Regions from separate parts of the Enterococcus sp. R12 genome, predicted to be linked through region 2. Evidence: predicted binding sites of a transcription regulator. Region 2 holds the regulator's gene; the other holds the start of a gene.

Region 1 (10,169 bases), 1.7 Mb from region 2:
ATTTTTTTCATAAGAAATACGACTGAGGGAAAGCAGCATGGGTTGATTCTCAGTGATGCCCAATTTCTCCCGCAATTCTTTTTTCATGTCAGTTGTAATATCCGGTCGGCGAAACTTCTCAACTTCGATCCCTGTGGGGATGATCCGCATTGGTGAAACCACACCATACCCTCTCAGCGTATCGATGACCCGTTCACTTGGACAAACAACACCTGTCGAGTGGTTGGCAAATAGCCGTGAAAGATATTTCACGTGAGATGGTCGTAAGACTTTCCCGTTTGCGATGTAGTGCAAGTAATCTTCATACATTGTATGGTAGGTATGGATCACAGGAATTTGCAATTTACGCCCCACCATTTTCCCCAACATCCCAGAACCAAACTCTGTATGGGTATGGATCAATTCCAATTCTAATTCTTTGGCGATCAAATAGGCATACAACATGCCGCGAACCACGATTCGCCGATCTTTGAAGGACACAAACGGGACACTTGGCATGCGAATGATATCTTCTTCGTCCAGATCAGCATTTGGATCGGTCGTTGTAAAGATATACACTTTATGGCCTTTTTTCTCAAGCTCTTCTTTCAATGTCTTGATCGATGTCGCCACACCACTTACCTGGGGGAAGTAGGTGTCAGTAAAAAATCCGATTTTCAAAACGGTACCTCCAAACTTTACATTAGTTTCTTCATTCCGTATTCATCACTTTTGTATAAACCTCTTGTAATTTAAACCCAATTTCATCAATACTCTTTTGCTTTGCTGTTTCATAACCCGCTTCACTCAATGGTGGTAACGTGCCTTCCACGATTCCTTTGATTTTCTCAATAAATCCTTCATTAGTTTTTTCCATGTATGCATTGCGCCCATTACTTAGCCACCCTTTATAAACAGGAATATCCCGAACAAGCACATTTTGGCGGCTGGCTAACGCCTCAAGGACTACGATCCCTTCTGTTTCTTCATAAGAAGGAAAGAAGAATAAATCGGCAGCGGAATATGCGCCTTCGATGATATCCCCTTTGATATAACCTGGAAACAACACATTTTCTGGATGGTCTTCATTGACGAGGTCGCGGATCTGTTTAGGAATCGTCATCATTGGTGTATGACCAAACCAGATAAACGTATACTCAGGCAATTGTCTAGCTATCTCTACAAAATCAAGAATGCCTTTTCGTTCAAAAAATAAACCGACGGATATAATGACTTTTTGATCTGGTAAGAGATTGAAATACTCACGAAAGGCTTTTTCTTTCTCTTGATCCGGCTGATATTTGTCAAGATCGATGCCGTTTGAGATTGCCTCGATCGGTACTTGGATACCATACCCTTCCAAAAGTTCTTTCGAATAAGGAGTCGGGGTGATCAACTGATCGGCTCTAGAATAAAGATTGATCAAATATTTTTTATATAATGGCGAAAGCTGGTTTGAGCCGATAAATGAATTACGAAAATCCTCTTCTGTAGAATGGGCATGATAAATCACTTTTTTCCCTTGTCTTTTGGCTTTGTTGACCATGTGCATACTATTGATCCCATACGTGTTGATATGAAGGATATCATAGTCCTCATCATTTTTATCAAGAGTAAAAGGAATCCCGACAGATGTCAGTGCTCGTTGCTGATGGGCCAACGCTCGACCGATACCTGATTTAGCTAATAATTTTTCTCCTTCAAAATAAAGAAGTACTTTCAAAGATGATTCCTCCTTGGAAATGCTTATATCTGATATTAGTATACCATAGGCAATCGGAGACATACTCCTACCATGGTCCTAGATTTTGTTCCCCATTTAATCATGATACGTGAAAAACCTACGGAAGCATAGCTTTATACAAAGATATGACAAAATTGTTCGTTTTCTGAAAAAACGAGCAGGCTGTTGCAAGTCAAATCGAACAAGAAGGCTTATTATTATAAAAAAAAGGCAACAAGCAAAATTGCTTGTTGCCTAGAAATGATTAGTTTACATACTGTTCGATTAGCTCAACAACTTCTTCCATTGTATCGCAATCTTCTAAAGCACGTTTTGCTAATTCTTGCATGTCAGTCGTTGACAAGCGTTTCATTAAGCTGCGTGTTTTCAGAACAGATGTTGCACTCATTGAGAACTCATCTAAGCCCATACCTACAAGAAGCGGCACAGCAGTTTGATCGCCCGCCATTTCTCCACACATACCAGCCCATTTGCCTTCAGCATGCGCTGAGTCGATCACGTTTTTGATCAAACGTAAAATTGATGGGTTGTATGGTTGGTACAAGTAAGACACGCGCTCGTTCATGCGGTCTGCAGCCATTGTGTATTGGATCAAGTCATTGGTACCAATACTGAAGAAGTCAACTTCCTTCGCAAACTTGTCTGCTAAGACAGCAGCTGCTGGAATTTCGATCATGATTCCGACTTGGATCTCGTTAGAAACCTCAACGCCTTCGTCAATCAATTTTTGACGCTCTTCTTCATACATTTTCTTCGCAGTACGGAACTCTTTCAATGTTGCCACCATTGGGAACATGATACGTAAGTTGCCGTGAGCAGAGGCACGTAACAACGCACGAAGTTGGGTACGGAACATGTCATCCCCAAGTTCAGATAAGCTGATACGCAATGCACGATAGCCTAAGAAAGGATTCATTTCATGAGGCAATTTTAGGTAAGGAAGTTCTTTATCGCCACCGATATCCATTGTACGGACAACCACTGGTTTGCCAGCCATTCCTTCTAAAACTGCTTTGTATGCTTTGTATTGGTCTTCTTCTGTTGGGAAATCAGGAGAATCCATGTACAAGAATTCAGTACGGTATAAACCGACTGCTTCTGCACCATTGTTGTGGACACCTTCTAAATCTTTTGGCGTTCCAATGTTCGCAGCTAATTCAAAGTGCTTGCCATCAGCGGTAACTGTTTCAGCATCTTTTAATTTTTCCCATTCTGCTTTTTGTTCTGCGTAGGCTTTCCCAGCTTCAACAAATTCAGCTGCTTGGTCATCTGTCGGGTTGACGATAACGTCACCGATAATACCGTTAACAGCTAAGATGTCGCCCGCTTTCACTTTTGCAGTGATCTCCATTGTTCCAACGATTGCTGGGATTTCAAGAGAACGTGCCATGATAGCGGAATGAGAAGTACGTCCACCGATATCTGTTACAAAAGCTTTTACAAAGTTGCGGTCTAATTGTGCAGTATCACTTGGTGTCAAGTCATGCGCAACAACGACTACTTCTTCGTTGATCATTGAAGGATTAGGCAAAGTCACATTCAGCAAATGCGCCAAGATACGTTTTGCGACATCTTTAATGTCAGCTGCCCGTTCTTGCATGTAAGCATTGTCATCCATTGCTTCAAACATACCAATATACATGTCAGTAACTTCTTTCAACGCAGCTTCTGCATTGACTTTGTTATCTGTCACGTTTTGTTTGATTTGACCAATCATCTCAGGATCTGAAAGAACCATTAAATGAGCATCAAATACTTGTGCTTCTGCTTCACCTAAAGTTTGCGCTGCTTTGTCGCGGATTTGTTGTAATTCCGCTGTTGACTTCGCTAACGCATCATCTAAGCGTGCTTCCTCTGCTGCAGTATCTTCAACTGATACTTTTGAAAAAGATAAATCAGGTTGTACTAACAGGTAGGCTTTCGCAACGGCTACACCATCACTAGCAGCAATTCCTTTTAGCATCTCAACCATTATTCAGACAAACCTTCTTTTTTCATTGTTTCTACGATTGCAGCGATTGCATCTGCTTCGTCAGCACCTTCAGCAGTGATAGTTACATCAGAACCTTGGCCAACGCCTAATGACATTACGCCCATGATTGATTTAAGGTTTACTGATTTACCTTTGTACTCTAAGTTGATATCAGAGTTGAATTTGCTTGCTGTTTGAACCAATAATGTAGCTGGACGTGCGTGAATCCCTGTCTCAGCAACTACGTGAAAATCTTTCTTTTCCATATTGATCAATCTCCTTTATGATACGTTTTTTTGTGTGAAGGCAAAATTTCCATGCATGCAATGACACCCGAAAAAAATCGCCCTTTCAACTGTTAAGATTACCATTTTTTTCCTCGATAGACAACCGTTTTCTCTTAAATAAACGATTGAAATAAATGTCCTATTTATTTTCTTGCACATAACGGTAGATGATCTTCCCATTTAAGCCCGCTTCTCCGACAAAAGAAGACCGATCTTCCAACTGGAGCCAGACATCTCTAAACGCCAGGAATTCTGGCTGTTGGACAATCAATTCTTGGATCTCTCCATTGCGCAAACGCGTTATTTCTGAAGCAAAATCTCTGTTCTCCATCCTCAATTCTCACCTCTTTCTTTCTATTATAATGGAATTACTTTTTATTTAAAAGACGCTTCTGCTAATGAAAGAGCGGCAAAAATTTTTACGAGTAAAATTCTTGCAGTCTGACAAAAAGTTAGTATAATAGAATTATGGTCAGTAAAGGTCAATAACACATTACCTCGAAGATGACCGTTTCTATGCACACAGCCCCTTTTCTTTTACAAGTGTAAAAAAGCGCCGTAAAATAAGGGTGTTGGAACAAATATGAAAGGTCGTGAATCTATGCTTTGTCAAAATTGCGGCAAAAATGAAGCGTCTATTCATTTATATGCCAGTGTCAATGGTCAAAGAAAACAACTCGATTATTGTCAAAGTTGTTACCAAAAATTAAAAGCTCAATCTGGGAATGCTGCAGCTGCAATGGCGCAAGATCCTTTTGGATTTGGCAATATTGATGATCTATTTCGTCAAATGTCTCGCCAGATGCAGCAAGGAAATACCCCTTATGAACAAACCCCTCCGACGCAAACCGGCGGTAATGGTTTTGTCGGCGGTCAGCCTCCACGCAATAACCAAGCAGCTGCAGGTCTGTTAGGAGAATACGGTATCAATATTACCCAAATGGCTCGTGATGGCGAAGTCGATCCAGTCGTAGGTCGTGATTCAGAGATCAAACGAGTGATTGAGATCCTTAATCGCCGAACAAAAAACAACCCTGTACTTATTGGAGAACCTGGGGTTGGGAAAACTGCCGTCGTTGAAGGGTTAGCCCAAAAAATCGTCGATGGCGATGTACCACAAAAACTGATGGACAAAGAAGTCATTCGTTTGGACGTTGCGTCTCTTGTTCAAGGCACAGGTATTCGTGGCCAATTCGAAGAACGCATCCAAAAATTGATTGAAGAAATCAAGCAAGCAGAAAACGTGATTTTGTTCATTGATGAAGTCCATGAAATCGTTGGCGCTGGTGCAGCTGGCGACGGAAATATGGATGCTGGAAACATCTTAAAACCAGCTCTTGCCCGTGGAGAACTACAAATGGTCGGAGCAACGACGTTAAATGAATACCGCATCATCGAAAAAGATGCTGCTTTAGAACGCCGTTTGCAACCAGTACGTGTGGATGAACCTTCTGTGGAAGAAACGATCCGCATCTTAAAAGGTTTGCAACCACGTTATGAAGATTATCATCATGTGAAATATACTGATGAAGCGATCGCAGCTGCCGCTACCCTTTCTAACCGATACATCCAAGACCGATTCTTGCCTGATAAAGCAATCGATCTACTAGATGAAACAGGTTCTAAGAAAAACTTGACGATCCAAATCGTTGATCCAAAAACGATCGAAAAGAAATTACAAGAAGCAGAAGAGCAAAAACAAGCTGCCTCTCGAGAAGAAGATTTCGAAAAAGCTGCTTACTATCGCGATCAAATCAATAAATTGCAAAAAATGAAGGAACGCCAAATCAGCGAAGAAGAAACGCCAGTCATTACCGAAAAAGACATGGAACAAATCGTTGAAGAACGGACAAATATTCCAGTTGGTGAATTGAAAGAAAAAGAACAAACGCAATTGAAAAATCTTGCGGATGACTTGAAAGCTAAAGTTATCGGACAAGATGAAGCGATCGATAAAGTAGCCAAAGCGATCCGCAGAAATCGGGTCGGTTTAGGCAAACAAAATCGTCCGATCGGCTCTTTCCTATTCGTCGGGCCAACCGGTGTCGGGAAAACCGAATTAGCAAAACAATTAGCCTATGAGATGTTTGGTTCTGAAGAATCGATGATTCGTTTCGATATGTCAGAATACATGGAAAAACACAGTGTATCCAAACTGATTGGCTCTCCTCCTGGTTACGTTGGCTACGAAGAAGCGGGTCAGTTGACTGAAAAAGTTCGTCGGAATCCATATAGCCTGATTTTATTAGACGAAGTGGAAAAAGCCCATCCTGATGTATTGCATATGTTCTTGCAAATTCTCGATGATGGTCGTTTGACGGATGCCCAAGGACGTACAGTCAGCTTTAAAGATACCTTGATCATCATGACAAGTAATGCTGGAACTGGCAAAGTTGAAGCCAACGTCGGCTTTGGCGCAGCGCGTGAAGGCATCACTCGTTCCGTGTTAAATCAATTGAACAATTACTTTACGCCAGAATTTCTCAATCGCTTTGACGGGATCATCGAATTCAAGGCACTAAGCAAGGAAAACTTGTTATCGATCGTGTCCCTTATGCTGCATGATGTCAATCAAACACTTAGTCATCAAAAATTGCATATCGATGTTCCACAAGACGTGCAAGAAAAACTGGTCGATCTAGGTTACAGCGCAACGATGGGTGCTCGCCCATTGCGCAGGACCATCCAAGATCAAATCGAAGACGGGATTGCTGAATATTATCTTGAGCATCCTCAAGTTCGTCAATTAAAAGCACAATTGGAGGATTCCGATAAAATCGTTGTAACTTCAGCTGAGTCCTCTGCACTTCCTGAAGAAACACCTTCTGCTGAAGAGGAAAAACCATCGGAAACAGATGAGCAATAACGTGTCAAAACGGTGACCAATCCGTTCGTTTTGCCAGACAACCATGTTTTGCCAAAAAATTGGGTAATTCCGAGTTGTCTGGCTTTTCTTTTGAAAAAAAACGACCTATAATGTTATTAATAAATACATAGAATGTGAGGTGAGTCTGGTGAAATTAATCAACGTTACAAACAGCCATTCTCGACTAGTATTGAATCAACTTGAAAATACCGACGCAGAACTTGTAAAGGTTTACACTGCCGGAGACACGACCGTGATCTTTACCTCAGCGCCGAACCACAATGAAATTTTGCTGATCAATAAAAAACGGAATATTCGCCCGACGGAAGTAGAAGAAATCAAAAATTACTTCTTGAAAAAATTACCTGATGGCTCCTATGATCCTGCTACGATCTCTGTGATCCAAATGCCCGAAGTGGTAGAAATCTCCATCAAAAAAACGTTGTCTTCCTCACGTTAGCTTTGCCTAATCACGTGTTTAAAAAATATCTATAAAAGGTGACTGTCGCAGCCCTCTTTTATAGATATCTTTTTTTGTCTTCTCTCCTCCTTCTTTCGCCTAGTACTTCGACCAACGCTACCTGATAGTCAAGCAAAAAAAGAGAGCGTTACGCTCTCTTTTTCAAGTATATTTATTAGAAATCATCGACTGGATCATCACATGTAGATTGTGCCAATCCTTGGTACTATGAACATTGCCAAAAAATGTAAATTTCTGTGACTCATTATGGATCAGCACGCCATCAGAAACCAGTATGTCTGAGTCTCCTAAGTTCGAACTAAAGTGAATCACATTTTCATTGTAAATTTTCAATAGTTTGTTCTTAATGACCGGAATATATTCTGGATGGTTCAAAAGAGAAATACCAATGCGAATCGGTTCCTCTTTTTGGATAGGTAAATAAGATGCTGTAATCTGAGCGATTTTCCTTAAGAAAAGGGCTTCCTTTTCTATTACAAACGAATGGCGCTGCAAGACGGTCGCAATCAGCTCCTCCACCTCTAATACGCGTTCGTTCGTAGAGGACAAATCTTCAGTAGACACAAAACTATCCAAAAAGAGATGAAGACAGCCCCATGTATTCATCACTAATTCATAGGTAAGAAACGCTTCGATCGCTTTGGAAAGATCATACTTTTGCGACAAGACAGCCACAACATCGGCAGAAAATTCGACCAATGGATTCCCCGGGAGGTTTCGCAGCTGTTTCCCCAAAAGAAGTTTCTCTTGATCCGAGATCGTTTCAGGTATGAAGAGAAAAACCCAGAAATGATAAAAAATCTGTTCTTTCTCGATATCTTGCTGACTTCTGATCGGCAGCAGCTTGATCACTTGCTTTTCCCCATTGAGTTGCTTGATTTGCTCATAAATAGCGATGGAAGCTTCGTCTAATTCATTGACGATATAGCCCCTCAACACCGCATTTTCAATGATTGAAAACATAATGTCGTGCTTCACTTTTGTAGTTTTCAACGGCTCATATTCTTTCGCAGCTAATTCAACGCTTGCACGGGTGCGCTGATTGATGTAAACATTGCAAGCCATGATCTCAACTAAATAATGGTACATCCGCACACAAGGCTCTGCCCCTGTCAGATCAATGGAGTCTGTGTTGTTATTGATAGTAATCGGGACATTTTGGATAACCAGCATTTTTTTCAGATAGCTGATCAATTTATAACAATAAGAAATACTAAAAATCAATTCTTCTGAGATGTCCACCATACGGGTCTTTCTTTTTCTTAACAAATAGGATAATAGACGATAATAAGGAGATTCTAAGAAATACTTCTTCTTTAGATTTACAAAAATATGCAGGCTTTGTTCTTCGTTTAATTCTCGTGACAAATAAACGGTTCTCTTTTTCAGCAAAAAAATAGACTCGTCAAAGGTCGTAAACTCTCTCATATCTTCGGCGATTTCATTGATCAAAATTTTCACCTGATACAAAGATTTGTTTATCGTTTCACATATTTTATCGAGAGACAGCTGCTTCTCCAAAATGATATTTCTAATAATAGTTAATTTATCTACCTGTTTTTTGGTTAAATAAAACCTATACAACTTTTCTATATACTCCAAAATTTTTTACCCGCCTTATTTAAAAAGTATCCTAGTTTCCAATTATAGTAAAATAAACTTAAATTTGAGCCTCTTTTTTCATTAAACGGACAATTTTAATAAAAACTTCAGAAAAACCCCCGCTTCTTTAAAACAGAACGGGTGAGAAAAAATTGTGAAACGATTCTTACCTTTTGTAACAAAAAAGTGTTGGAAACCATTAAAAAGATCCTAGGAATTAGCTGTTTCCATAGACTTAGAAAAAATTCGTATTCTTTCATTGATTGGTAAGTGACTTGGAGAGTAAAATCATTTTCTAGCTGGACAAACTTCTTTGAGGAATCAAGTTCATTTCAAAGAGCTTGTAATATAATATCTTCTCTTTTTAGCCAGCAATCTTTGTATTCATAAATGTTGATGATCGACAATTCATCACTCATCTCATTAATTGCCCGCATAATTTCTTCATCATCCGAATCAACATTGCCAATGACATGCAAATCATAATGAATACCCGATTTATCCACGCACTCAACGATATAACTGATGACATCTCCCCAAAAATGTTCCAATCGATGCGTGCCTCCTGCTTTTTCTAGCCTTGAACGTTCAGCGATACACAAAACGTTTTTCGAAGAGTATTGCAAGATGTTGATTTCCCCTAGTGATTCTGCTAAGTAGTCAAGAACCGATTGCCGATCATCTTCTTGATCCACAATTAAATTTCTCTCTAAAATCGTGTTCGTCTTGTTGCTGAAAAAGCGCACAGTCAACATGGTAGCATTCTTTTGTCCACTGAAATTTATTCTGGTTTGCAGCATTTTGATTCACTCCTTAAAAGAACTTTGATCCTCTGCTATTAAGGATATAGTAGGAACCAGCTGATTTTTATCGTCTTTTTTTCAAAAAAACTACAAATAAAATAATCATTGTCACTCTTTTTCTTTCTACTGACTAAAAGACCTGTCGATTAGAAACGAGTAGCAACTTCATAAAATTAAGAAAGACAAAAAAACTCTTTCAAGGGTTTCTTCAAAGAGTCTGATTGTATATTCCTAAAAAATTATGCTTCCTATTAAAATCTAGGGTTCATGAGATAGCCATCCCACACAGTTAGTTTTTGAGATATCTTTATAAAGAAACAAACATGAACGTTTATTAACACAGGAGTACCCCTTGATGTCTCTGTCGCGTGAAGCTAGAAGAATTGTAGGTGCAGATTACTAATTGAATGAAAACGTTAATTGATATTTTTTCAT
Region 2 (10,169 bases):
GGATGCGCGGGAGACGGCTCAAACCTTTGCACCCGAACAATTTGATCGCATCTTAGTGGATGCCCCTTGTTCTGGATTAGGGTTGATGCGCCGTAAGCCGGACATCAAATACAGCAAGACGGAAGCCGATTTCCAACGCTTGCCGCAGATTCAGCGAGAGATTTTGGAAAGTGCCGCCCCAACCCTGAAAAAATCGGGTATAATGGTCTACAGCACATGCACGATTCTAGCGGAAGAAAATCAACAAGTCGTGGCAGCGTTTCTCGCTGACCATCCTGAATTTGAGCAAATGCCTCTTGCGGTAGGACCGCTGGCAGCCGAAGCGGTTCAAGAGGATATGTTGACGATCTATCCGCAAGATTTTATGACAGATGGCTTTTTTATCAGTTGTCTACGCAAAAAGTAACGAGGTGAAAGAAATTGGAGATTCGTTTTCAAACAGATGTCGGCAAACGTCGCAACACAAACCAAGATTTTGCAGCAACCTATGTAAATAAAGCCAATGTGACATTGGCCTTGCTTGCCGATGGCATGGGGGGCCACCGGGCCGGAGATGTCGCTAGCCGTCAAGCAGTCAGTGAGATCGGCACCGCTTGGGAACAGACAGAGCTGACAGACAGTGAAAAAACTGCCCAATGGCTGATCCAAAAAATCCAAGCGGAAAGCCAAGTGATTTTCCAAAAAGGACAAGAACAAGAAGAACTTAGCGGCATGGGCACCACGATCATTGCTGTGGCCTTATTAGGCGACCAGTTTACGATCGCCAATGTCGGGGACAGCCGTGCCTATCTTTTACGCAATCAAGTGCTGACTCAAATCACAGAGGACCATTCACTGGTCAATGAATTGGTGAAGTCGGGACAAATCACGGCAGAAATGGCCTTGAATCATCCTCGCAAAAACGTTTTGACCCGCTCGATCGGTATGCCAAGCGAAGTCGAAGTCGATGTGGCGATCCACTTTATTGCAGACGGGGATTATTTGCTGCTGTGTTCAGATGGATTGACCAACATGGTCTCAGATGAAGAGATCACAGCAACGATCCAAGAAAACCCTGTGCTGGAAGAAGCAGTGCAATCATTGATCGATCAAGCCAACGAACGCGGCGGTGTCGACAATATCACGGTATTATTGATTAAAGTTGGAGGAGAGCGCCCATGATCGAAATTGGGAAGAAGATAAACGGCCGATACAAAATCATCGGCAATATCGGCAGCGGCGGAATGGCAAATGTGTTTTTGGCGCATGACTTAATCTTAGACCGTGAAGTGGCAATCAAAGTGCTTCGTTTTGACTTCCAAAACGACCAAAGTGCGATTCGGCGCTTTCAACGAGAAGCCTTGGCGGCGACTGAGCTGGTTCATCCAAACATCGTAACCGTTTATGATGTCGGCGAAGAAGACGGCATGCAGTTTTTGGTGATGGAATATGTCAAAGGGATGGATCTCAAGCGCTATATCCAAACGCACTATCCCGTACCTTATTTGCAGATCGTTGATATCATCCAACAAATTTTATCAGCGGTGGCATTGGCCCATCAGCACCGCATCATTCACCGGGACCTAAAGCCCCAGAATGTGCTGATCAATGAAGACGGCGTGGTGAAAATCACCGATTTTGGGATCGCGATCGCCTTATCAGAAACATCGATCACCCAAACCAACTCGATGCTAGGCTCGGTGCATTATCTTTCACCAGAACAAGCACGAGGCAGTATGGCGACCAATCAATCAGATATTTATGCGATTGGGATTATCCTCTATGAAATTTTAACGGGCAAAGTACCCTTTGATGGCGAATCAGCCGTAACGATCGCCTTGAAACATTTCCAAGATGAGATCCCTTCGATTCGGATCTATGACAAAAATGTTCCGCAATCGCTGGAAAACGTCGTATTGAAGGCGACCGCCAAAGAACCGGCGGATCGGTACAAAACTGCCGATGAAATGCGAGCGGACCTTGATACCGTGTTGTCTCCTGACCGACTCAATGAACCGAGATGGGAACCTCATGCCCTGATGGATGAAACGAGAGTGCTGACTCCTTTGGAAGCAGCCCAAGTCGAAACGCCGCCAGTAGAAGAACCCGTAGAAGATAAGGTTGCGGATCAAGCTGAAGAACCAGCGCAGCCGAAAAAGAAAAAACGCAAACGGTGGCTGCTGCTGCCCATCATTATGGTGATCGCACTGCTAGGCATAGGCAGTTACTTCCTATTCGGCGGTGGTCGGGGAGATGTGGCAATTCCTGAAGTCAGTGGCCAGACAGAAGCAGCTGCCCGTGCCGAGCTGGAAGCTGCTGGTTTGCAAGTGGCAGACGAGGTAGAAGAAATTGAAGACGATGAAGTCGAAGCAGGCAATGTCGTCAAGACCGATCCGCCAGAAGGCAATGAAGTCAAAAAGAATTCCGTCGTGACTCTTTATATCAGCAGCGGAGCCAAGAGAATCACTCTTGATGATTATGAAGGTCGTTCCTTCGAAGAGGTGAAGGAAGAACTGATTGATCTAGGCTTTGATGAAGACAATATCAAATCAGAATTAGAAGAATCTGATGATGTCAGTGAAGGGGACATCATTAGTCAGTCACCTGCGGCTGGACGTGAGATTTCGCCAGTTGATGGTGAAATTACCTTTAAAGTTAGTTCGGGACCAGATACCTTTGAAATGCTCAACCTTATTGGACTAACGGAGGCAGAGGCTCGTGCAGAATTGACCTCTCGAGGAGTCGATGTAGCGCGGATCATTAGCACGCCTCAGACGAGTGATGAACCGGAGGGCACAGTTGTTGGGCAAACGCCTAATAGTGGCGAGGCTGTCGTAACATCAAAAACTGCAATCACGCTATTCATTAGTAGTGGTCCTCAAATGACAAATGTGCCGACTGTGATCGGACTTACGCAATCAGAAGCCGAAGCAGCAGTCCGTCGTGCAGGATTAACACCGAATACTAACCGCGAATACGATGATAGTGTTCCTGAAGGTCAAGTGATCTCCGTATCACCTGAGGAAGGTTCTTCAGTCGTTGCCGGTTCGCAAGTAACGTTAACGATCTCAAGAGGACCAGAGCAAGATTCTTCTTCAACTACCCAAAGCAGTAGTTCAGATGACTCCTCGGATTCAACGGCTACGAGCGAAAGCAGTTCCGAAAGTGATTAGAAACTAGCTAAAACCCAATATTTTAACCAAGCAGCCTTCGGGGACCAAAGAATTTTCTTTTTGTTCCCCGATGAGTTGCTTGTTTCTTTTTGTAGCTAAAAAAGCTGAAGCGAGGGATAAGTGTCTTTAAAATTTCCTTTAGACCTTCCTTTTGTGCAAGCGTACATCTTTCCAAGGATTCAAAAATTGGGTATAATGAAGGTCAGAATTAGTCAAGGGAGGGAATGAATTGAGTCATCACAACACTTCCGATTTGATTGAAGCATATTTGAAGAAAATTCTTGAAGACAGTGAAACCATTGAGATTCGTCGCGCAGAAATGGCAAATTTGTTCAACTGCGTGCCCTCACAAATAAATTACGTGATCAATACCCGCTTTACCGTTCAAAGAGGCTATGCGGTTGAAAGTAAACGCGGCGGGGGCGGCTATATTCGGATCGAGAAAGTCAAAATTACTGACAGCCACCACTATTTAAAAGAAATGAATCAACTATTCGATGAAACCATCTCGGAAAAAGATGCGTATGCAATAATCCAGAAACTTTATGAGGAAGGAATCCTGTCCAAGCGAGAAGGCAATTTATTGTTGACCGTCATCGCGAAAGCAGTTCTAGGACGTTCTCCTTATGAAAATAGAACACGAGCAGATTTGCTCCATGCAATTCTAGAACGATTAAGTTACGAAGACAGGAAGTGAAAGAGATGGATGAATTATTCACCCAACGCGCGAAAGCCGTTTTGGCTATCGCCCAAGAAGAAGCAAAATACTTTAAGCACCAAGCGGTAGGTTCTGAACATATTCTATTGGCACTGGTCATTGAACAAAACGGGATCGCTGGCAAAACGTTACGGGAAATGAATATCACAGAAAACGATATTCGTGAAGAAATCGAACATTTAACAGGGTACGGCACCGTTCGTCAATACCCAGAAAACGCCTATCTCGCGTATTCACCACGAGCAAAACATACATTTGCTTATGCAGGGGATGAAGCCAAGCGTTTAGGGGCACCACAGATCGGTACCGAACATCTATTATTAGGCTTATTAAGAGACGAAGACATTTTGGCTTCACGAATCATGCTGAATCTCGGCTTGAGTCTCGCGAAAATGCGTCAGCTTTTGAAGAAAAAAATGGGCTTCAATGAAAGCAAAACCAACGGAAGTGCTGGTCGTCGTCGTCCAGCCCAAGCCAAAGCGCAGCAAGGAACACCGACCTTGGATTCCTTAGCCCGTGATTTGACCAAATTAGCCCGTGAAAAACGGCTAGATCCTGTTGTCGGTCGTGCCAAAGAAGTCAAACGGCTGATCCAGATCCTTAGCCGTCGGACCAAAAACAACCCTGTTCTCGTTGGGGAACCTGGTGTTGGGAAAACCGCGATCGCCGAAGGCTTAGCCCAAAAAATCATCAATGGGGAAGTCCCAGAAGACATGCAAAACAAACGTTTGATGATGCTGGACATGGGGGCTTTAGTTGCTGGAACGAAATACCGTGGAGAATTTGAGGACCGAATGAAAAAAATCATCGATGAGATCTATCAAGATGGTCAAATCATCTTATTCATTGATGAATTGCATACACTGATTGGGGCCGGCGGAGCCGAAGGGGCGATTGATGCCTCGAATATCCTGAAACCAGCCTTAGCCCGTGGAGAATTGCAAACTATCGGTGCCACGACATTAGATGAGTACCAAAAATACATTGAAAAAGATTCTGCGTTAGAACGCCGTTTTGCCCGAGTGCAAGTCGACGAACCAACACCAGAAGAAGCGGAAGAAATTTTACGGGGCTTGCGTCCTCGTTATGAAGAACATCATGGGGTGGAAATTTCTGATGATGCGTTACACGCCGCTGTGCAATTGTCCGTACGTTACATCAATTCGCGCCAATTACCAGATAAAGCCATCGATTTGATGGATGAATCAGCAGCCAAAGTGCGTCTAGACAAAACCGATGAAAGTTCGGAATTGGCAGATCTACAAAACGAGATCGCTAACTTGATCGAAGAAAAAGAAGCAGCCATTCGCCAGCAAGATTTTGAAGCAGCAGCTCGTCTGCGGATCAAGGAAAAGAAATTGACCCAACAACTGACGGAAGTGGCGTTTATGGAAGTCAAAGAAGCGTCAGGCTATGCCGATAGTGTTACTGCAGAAGATGTTGCTACGGTCGTTTCCCAATGGACTGGTGTACCTTTGCAACAGATGGAGAAAAAAGAAAGCGAACGCTTGTTGGATCTTGAAAAGATCTTGCATCAACGGGTAGTTGGCCAAGAAGAAGCGGTCAAAGCAGTCGCTCGTTCAATCCGTCGCGCCCGCAGTGGGTTGAAAGACCCCAACCGTCCAATTGGTTCCTTCATGTTCTTAGGCCCGACTGGTGTCGGGAAAACCGAGCTTGCTAAAGCCTTAGCGGAAGCGATGTTTGGTAGTGAAGATGCCTTGGTTCGTGTCGATATGTCCGAATTTATGGAAAAATACAGCACGAGCCGTTTGATCGGTTCACCGCCAGGCTATGTCGGCTATGATGAAGGTGGGCAATTGACGGAAAAAATCCGTTCAAAACCTTACTCCGTCATCTTATTGGACGAGGTGGAAAAAGCCCATCCCGATGTCTTCAATATCCTCTTGCAAGTGCTAGATGATGGTCATTTGACGGATGCCAAAGGTCGGAAGGTCGATTTCCGCAACACGATTTTGATCATGACCTCTAATATCGGTGCCCAACAAATCCGCGAAGAAAAAAGCGTTGGATTCAATGTCACTGATTTAACGAAAGATCACCAAGCGATGCAAAAACGGATCTTAGAAGAGCTGAAAAAAGCCTTCCGTCCAGAGTTCTTGAACCGTGTGGATGAAACAGTGGTCTTCCAATCCTTAGGTGAAGGGGAGATCCACGAAATCGTGAAGATTATGAGCAAAGCGATCATCAAACGGTTAAGCAACCAAGACATCCAATTGAAGATCACGCCATCTGCCATCGATGTGATCGGTAAAGCTGGTTTTGATCCAGAATATGGGGCACGGCCGATTCGTCGAGCATTGCAAAAAGAAGTCGAAGACCGTTTAAGTGAAGCACTCCTATCAGGACAAATTCATTTAGGTGACAAAGTGACGATTGGTGCTTCCAAAGGATCGATCACTCTCAATGTCAAAGAGGGACAAGCACGGGTCTTGCAACAAGTTTAAGTCGAGCCAATAACGGCAGCGGCGTTTCTATGGTCGAGTAATCGGCACCCATAGAAACGTCGCTTTTTTGTCTTGCTATGTCTAGTAGTGATCAAGTGATCTCTATTAATTATGATTGATGATTCACAAAAAAATATCCTTCTAAATAGCTTTATGACAACGGTTGATTAACGGAAAAAGCGATATTCGTGAAAAAAAGAGTAACGAGACCTCTTGGAAAGAACCCTGCTGTGTGATACTATGAATGAGTTGAAAAAAGGAGGAGTATTATGGTTGAGATTATCGCCACGGTGGAATCGATCGAGCAAGCACAGCAGCTCATCCCTTATGTTGATACATTGTTTTTTGGAGAAGAGACATTCGGGCTGCGCCTACCGGCCTCTTTTTCTCGTGAAGAGCAAATCAGACTGATCGACATGGCCCACGAAGCTGGAAAGAAAGTGACGATCGCAGTCAATGGCATCATGCATCCAGAAAAAATGAAGCGGATTCCAGAATACCTAGCATTTCTGAAGACCAATCAAGCCGATCAAATCGCTCTCGGAGATCCTGGGATCATTTACCGCATGAAGCAAAATCCAGAATGTGCCGTGCCATTTATTTATGCAGGGGAAACCTTAGTAACGAGCGCTCGTCAAATCAATTTTTGGGGACAAAAAGGAGCAAAGGCAGCCGTTTTAGCACGAGAAGTTCCTTTCGAGGAAATGAAAATCATGGCACCACAACTAAATATTCCTGTGGAAGTATTGGTTTATGGTGCGACCTGCATTCACCAATCGAAGCGTCCGCTTTTACAAAATTATTATAACTATACCCAACAATCGGAAGAAAAGAACCACGACCGTGGGTTGTTTTTATCTGAACCGAAAAAAGAAGAAACTCACTATTCCATTTATGAAGATAGCCACGGCACGCACATTTTTGCCAATAACGACATCAATCTGATGCTGCAGCTGGGGGAATTAGCCGCAACAGGCTTTCAAACCTGGAAGCTGGACGGAATCTATACACGAGGGGCTGCCTTTGTGGCAATTGCTAAGCTGTTTGCCCAAGCCAAGAGCCTTGTGGAAAGTGGGAAGTGGCAAGCAGAGCAAGCAACTGTGCTCAGTGAACAAGTTGCCCAACTTCATCCAGCAGAACGTGGGTTGGACACTGGATTTTATGCCATCGATCCTGACGATATCAAGTAAGGAGCAAGAACAAATGACCGTTAAACAAGCATTGAAACGACCAGAAGTGTTAGCACCAGCTGGTACGTTAGAAAAATTAAAAACAGCGATCCACTATGGCGCTGACGCTGTCTATATCGGCGGCAATGCCTATGGTCTACGGAGTCGCGCGGGAAACTTTACCTATGAAGAAATGGCGGAAGGGGTGGCTTTTGCCAAAGCCCACAACGCAAAAGTCTATGTAGCAGCCAACATGGTGACCCATGAGGGCAATCAAGAAGGTGCAGGGGAATTCTTTCGGGAATTGCGAGATGTCGGTATTTCGGCAGTGATCGTTTCTGATCCCGCTTTGATCCAGATCTGCGCAACAGAAGCGCCAGGTCTACCGATCCATTTGTCCACCCAAGCTAGTGCCACGAACTATGAAACATTGGAATTTTGGCGGGAAGAAGGTCTAGAACGGGTCGTTCTCGCCCGAGAAGTGTCCATGGAGGAAGTCGCTGAGATCCGCAAAAATACTAGCGTGGAGATCGAAGCCTTTATTCATGGCGCCATGTGTATTTCTTATTCTGGCCGTTGTACTTTGTCCAATCATATGTCGATGCGAGACGCCAATCGCGGCGGCTGTTCGCAATCTTGCCGCTGGAAATATGATCTGTTTGACATGCCCTTTGCAACGGAACGAAACAGTTTGACTAAAAACGGGACAGTGGAAGAAGAGTTTTCCATGAGTGCTGTGGATATGTCGATGATCGAACATATCCCTGATTTGATTGAAAACGGCGTGGATAGTTTCAAAATCGAAGGCCGCATGAAATCGATCCACTATGTTTCGACCGTGGCGAACGTTTATAAAGCAGCCGTGGACAGTTACATGGCCGATCCAGAGAACTATGTCTGCAAACGAGAATGGATCGATGAACTGTGGAAAGTTGCGCAGCGCGAGCTCGCCTCAGGCTTTTACTACGATACCCCAAGTGAAAATGAGCAGTTGTTTGGTCCGCGTCGGAAAATTCCGCAATACAAATTTATTGGGGAAGTCATGGCGTATGATCCGGCAACAAAAACAGCTACGATTCGGCAACGGAACCACTTTTCCGTTGGCGATGAAATCGAATTTTACGGTCCCGGATTCCATCACTTTCACCAAACCGTCGAAGTCATGTATAATGAAGACGGTGAATCCATCGATCGTGCACCAAATCCTATGATGCTGTTGACGATGCCGGTCAAAGAACCGGTGGAAGTCGGAGACATGATTCGGAAGAAAAAATAAGGTCGAGAGTTTCTCTCGGCTTTTTTTGTTGAATCAATCCAGCCAAAAAGGATCGATGAGAACATAGACAATTCTAAGGAGGAAACAACAAATATGGAAACATACGACTACATAGTAATTGGTGGCGGCAGTGGCGGAATCGCCTCAGCCAATCGGGCAGGGATGCACGGCGCCAAAGTATTATTGATCGAAGGCAATGAATTAGGCGGCACCTGTGTCAATGTCGGTTGTGTACCGAAAAAAGTCATGTGGCAAGCTAGTGAGATGTTAGAAATGATCAAGCGGGACGCAACTAGCTACGGCATTTATCCACATGTGGATAAATTTAATTTTACTGAGCTTGTGGATAACCGTGAAAAATACATTGATTTTTTACACACAGCCTATCAAAAAGGCTTAGACAGTAACAATGTAGAAGTTATCCACGGTTATGCACAGTTTGTGGATAACCACACGGTTACCGTCAATGGGGAAAACTACCATGCAGCAAACATTTTGATTGCCACCGGTGGAAAACCTAGCGCGATGAATATTCCCGGTGGTGAGTACGCCATTGACTCGAATGGTTTTTTTGCGTTGCGAGAAGCACCAAAGCGTATGGTCGTCTTAGGGGCAGGCTACATCGCAGCCGAAATCAGCGGTGTCAGCCAACAGCTGGGCAGCCAAGTGGCTTGGGCGTACCGCAAAGAGCGGCCATTACGAACCTTTGACAAGATGCTTGCGGATAATCTCGTGGAGATGTACCAAGAATCAGGAATCGAAACTTATGCAGGCTACGTTGCCTCTCGTATCATTAAAGAAGGTGACGAGTATCTCGTTCACTTTGAAAATGGCGAAACCTTGACCGGCGATTGCGTCCTTTTTGCTGGTGGTCGTGTGCCGAATACGAATAAGTTAGGTCTGGAAAACACCGATGTCCAATTGGATGAAAAAGGGTTTATCATTGTGGACAAATATCAAAATACCACAGCTGACTCGATTTTTGCGGTGGGCGATGTCATCGGAAAATTGGATTTAACCCCGGTTGCGATCGCCGCCGGTCGTCGCTTGTCTGAACGCTTGTTCAACGGTCAAAGCGATGCGTACTTGGATTATCACTTAGTACCGACGGTCATCTTTACTCATCCACCGATTGCCACGATTGGTTTATCCGAAGAAGCAGCCTTGGCAAAATACGGCCAAGAGCAGATAAAGGTGTATCGCTCGCGCTTTACACCGATGTACTTTGCTTTAAATGAGTATCGCCAAAAATGTGAGATGAAATTGGTGTGCTTAGGAAAAGAAGAAAAAATCATCGGTCTGCACGGCATCGGGATCGGTGTCGATGAAATGCTGCAAGGCTTCGCTGTAGCCATCAAAATGGGTGCTACAAAAGCAGACTTTGATCAA

Evidence for each region. The regulator CtsR, encoded in region 2, represses protease genes until heat stress. The targets are predictions, from matches to a motif close to TTGGTCAAAAAAGGTCAAANA.
Region 1: a site for CtsR is predicted at 4,451-4,471, ahead of ACTW1R_RS07320 (ATP-dependent Clp protease ATP-binding subunit). Genes of this name have one in related genera too.

The regions. Positions count from the first base shown of each region.
Region 1 covers NZ_CM176874.1:1,590,583-1,600,751, reverse strand. The annotation lists gene ACTW1R_RS07345 (glycosyltransferase family 4 protein) at 1-660, opposite strand, end outside; gene ACTW1R_RS07340 (LTA glycolipid anchor biosynthesis glycosyltransferase, IagA/BgsA family) at 692-1,702, opposite strand; gene ptsP (phosphoenolpyruvate--protein phosphotransferase) at 1,968-3,695, opposite strand; gene ACTW1R_RS07330 (phosphocarrier protein HPr) at 3,695-3,961, opposite strand; gene ACTW1R_RS07325 (hypothetical protein) at 4,122-4,313, opposite strand; gene ACTW1R_RS07320 (ATP-dependent Clp protease ATP-binding subunit) at 4,584-6,848, shown strand; gene ACTW1R_RS07315 (DUF1827 family protein) at 6,997-7,308, shown strand; gene ACTW1R_RS07310 (helix-turn-helix domain-containing protein) at 7,471-8,790, opposite strand; gene ACTW1R_RS07305 (hypothetical protein) at 9,264-9,731, opposite strand.
Region 2 covers NZ_CM176874.1:3,496,292-3,506,460, reverse strand. The annotation lists gene rsmB (16S rRNA (cytosine(967)-C(5))-methyltransferase RsmB) at 1-406, shown strand, start outside; gene ACTW1R_RS16310 (Stp1/IreP family PP2C-type Ser/Thr phosphatase) at 421-1,161, shown strand; gene pknB (Stk1 family PASTA domain-containing Ser/Thr kinase) at 1,158-3,152, shown strand; gene ACTW1R_RS16300 (CtsR family transcriptional regulator) at 3,382-3,849, shown strand; gene ACTW1R_RS16295 (ATP-dependent Clp protease ATP-binding subunit) at 3,855-6,335, shown strand; gene ACTW1R_RS16290 (peptidase U32 family protein) at 6,605-7,525, shown strand; gene ACTW1R_RS16285 (peptidase U32 family protein) at 7,539-8,780, shown strand; gene gor (glutathione-disulfide reductase) at 8,874-10,169, shown strand, end outside.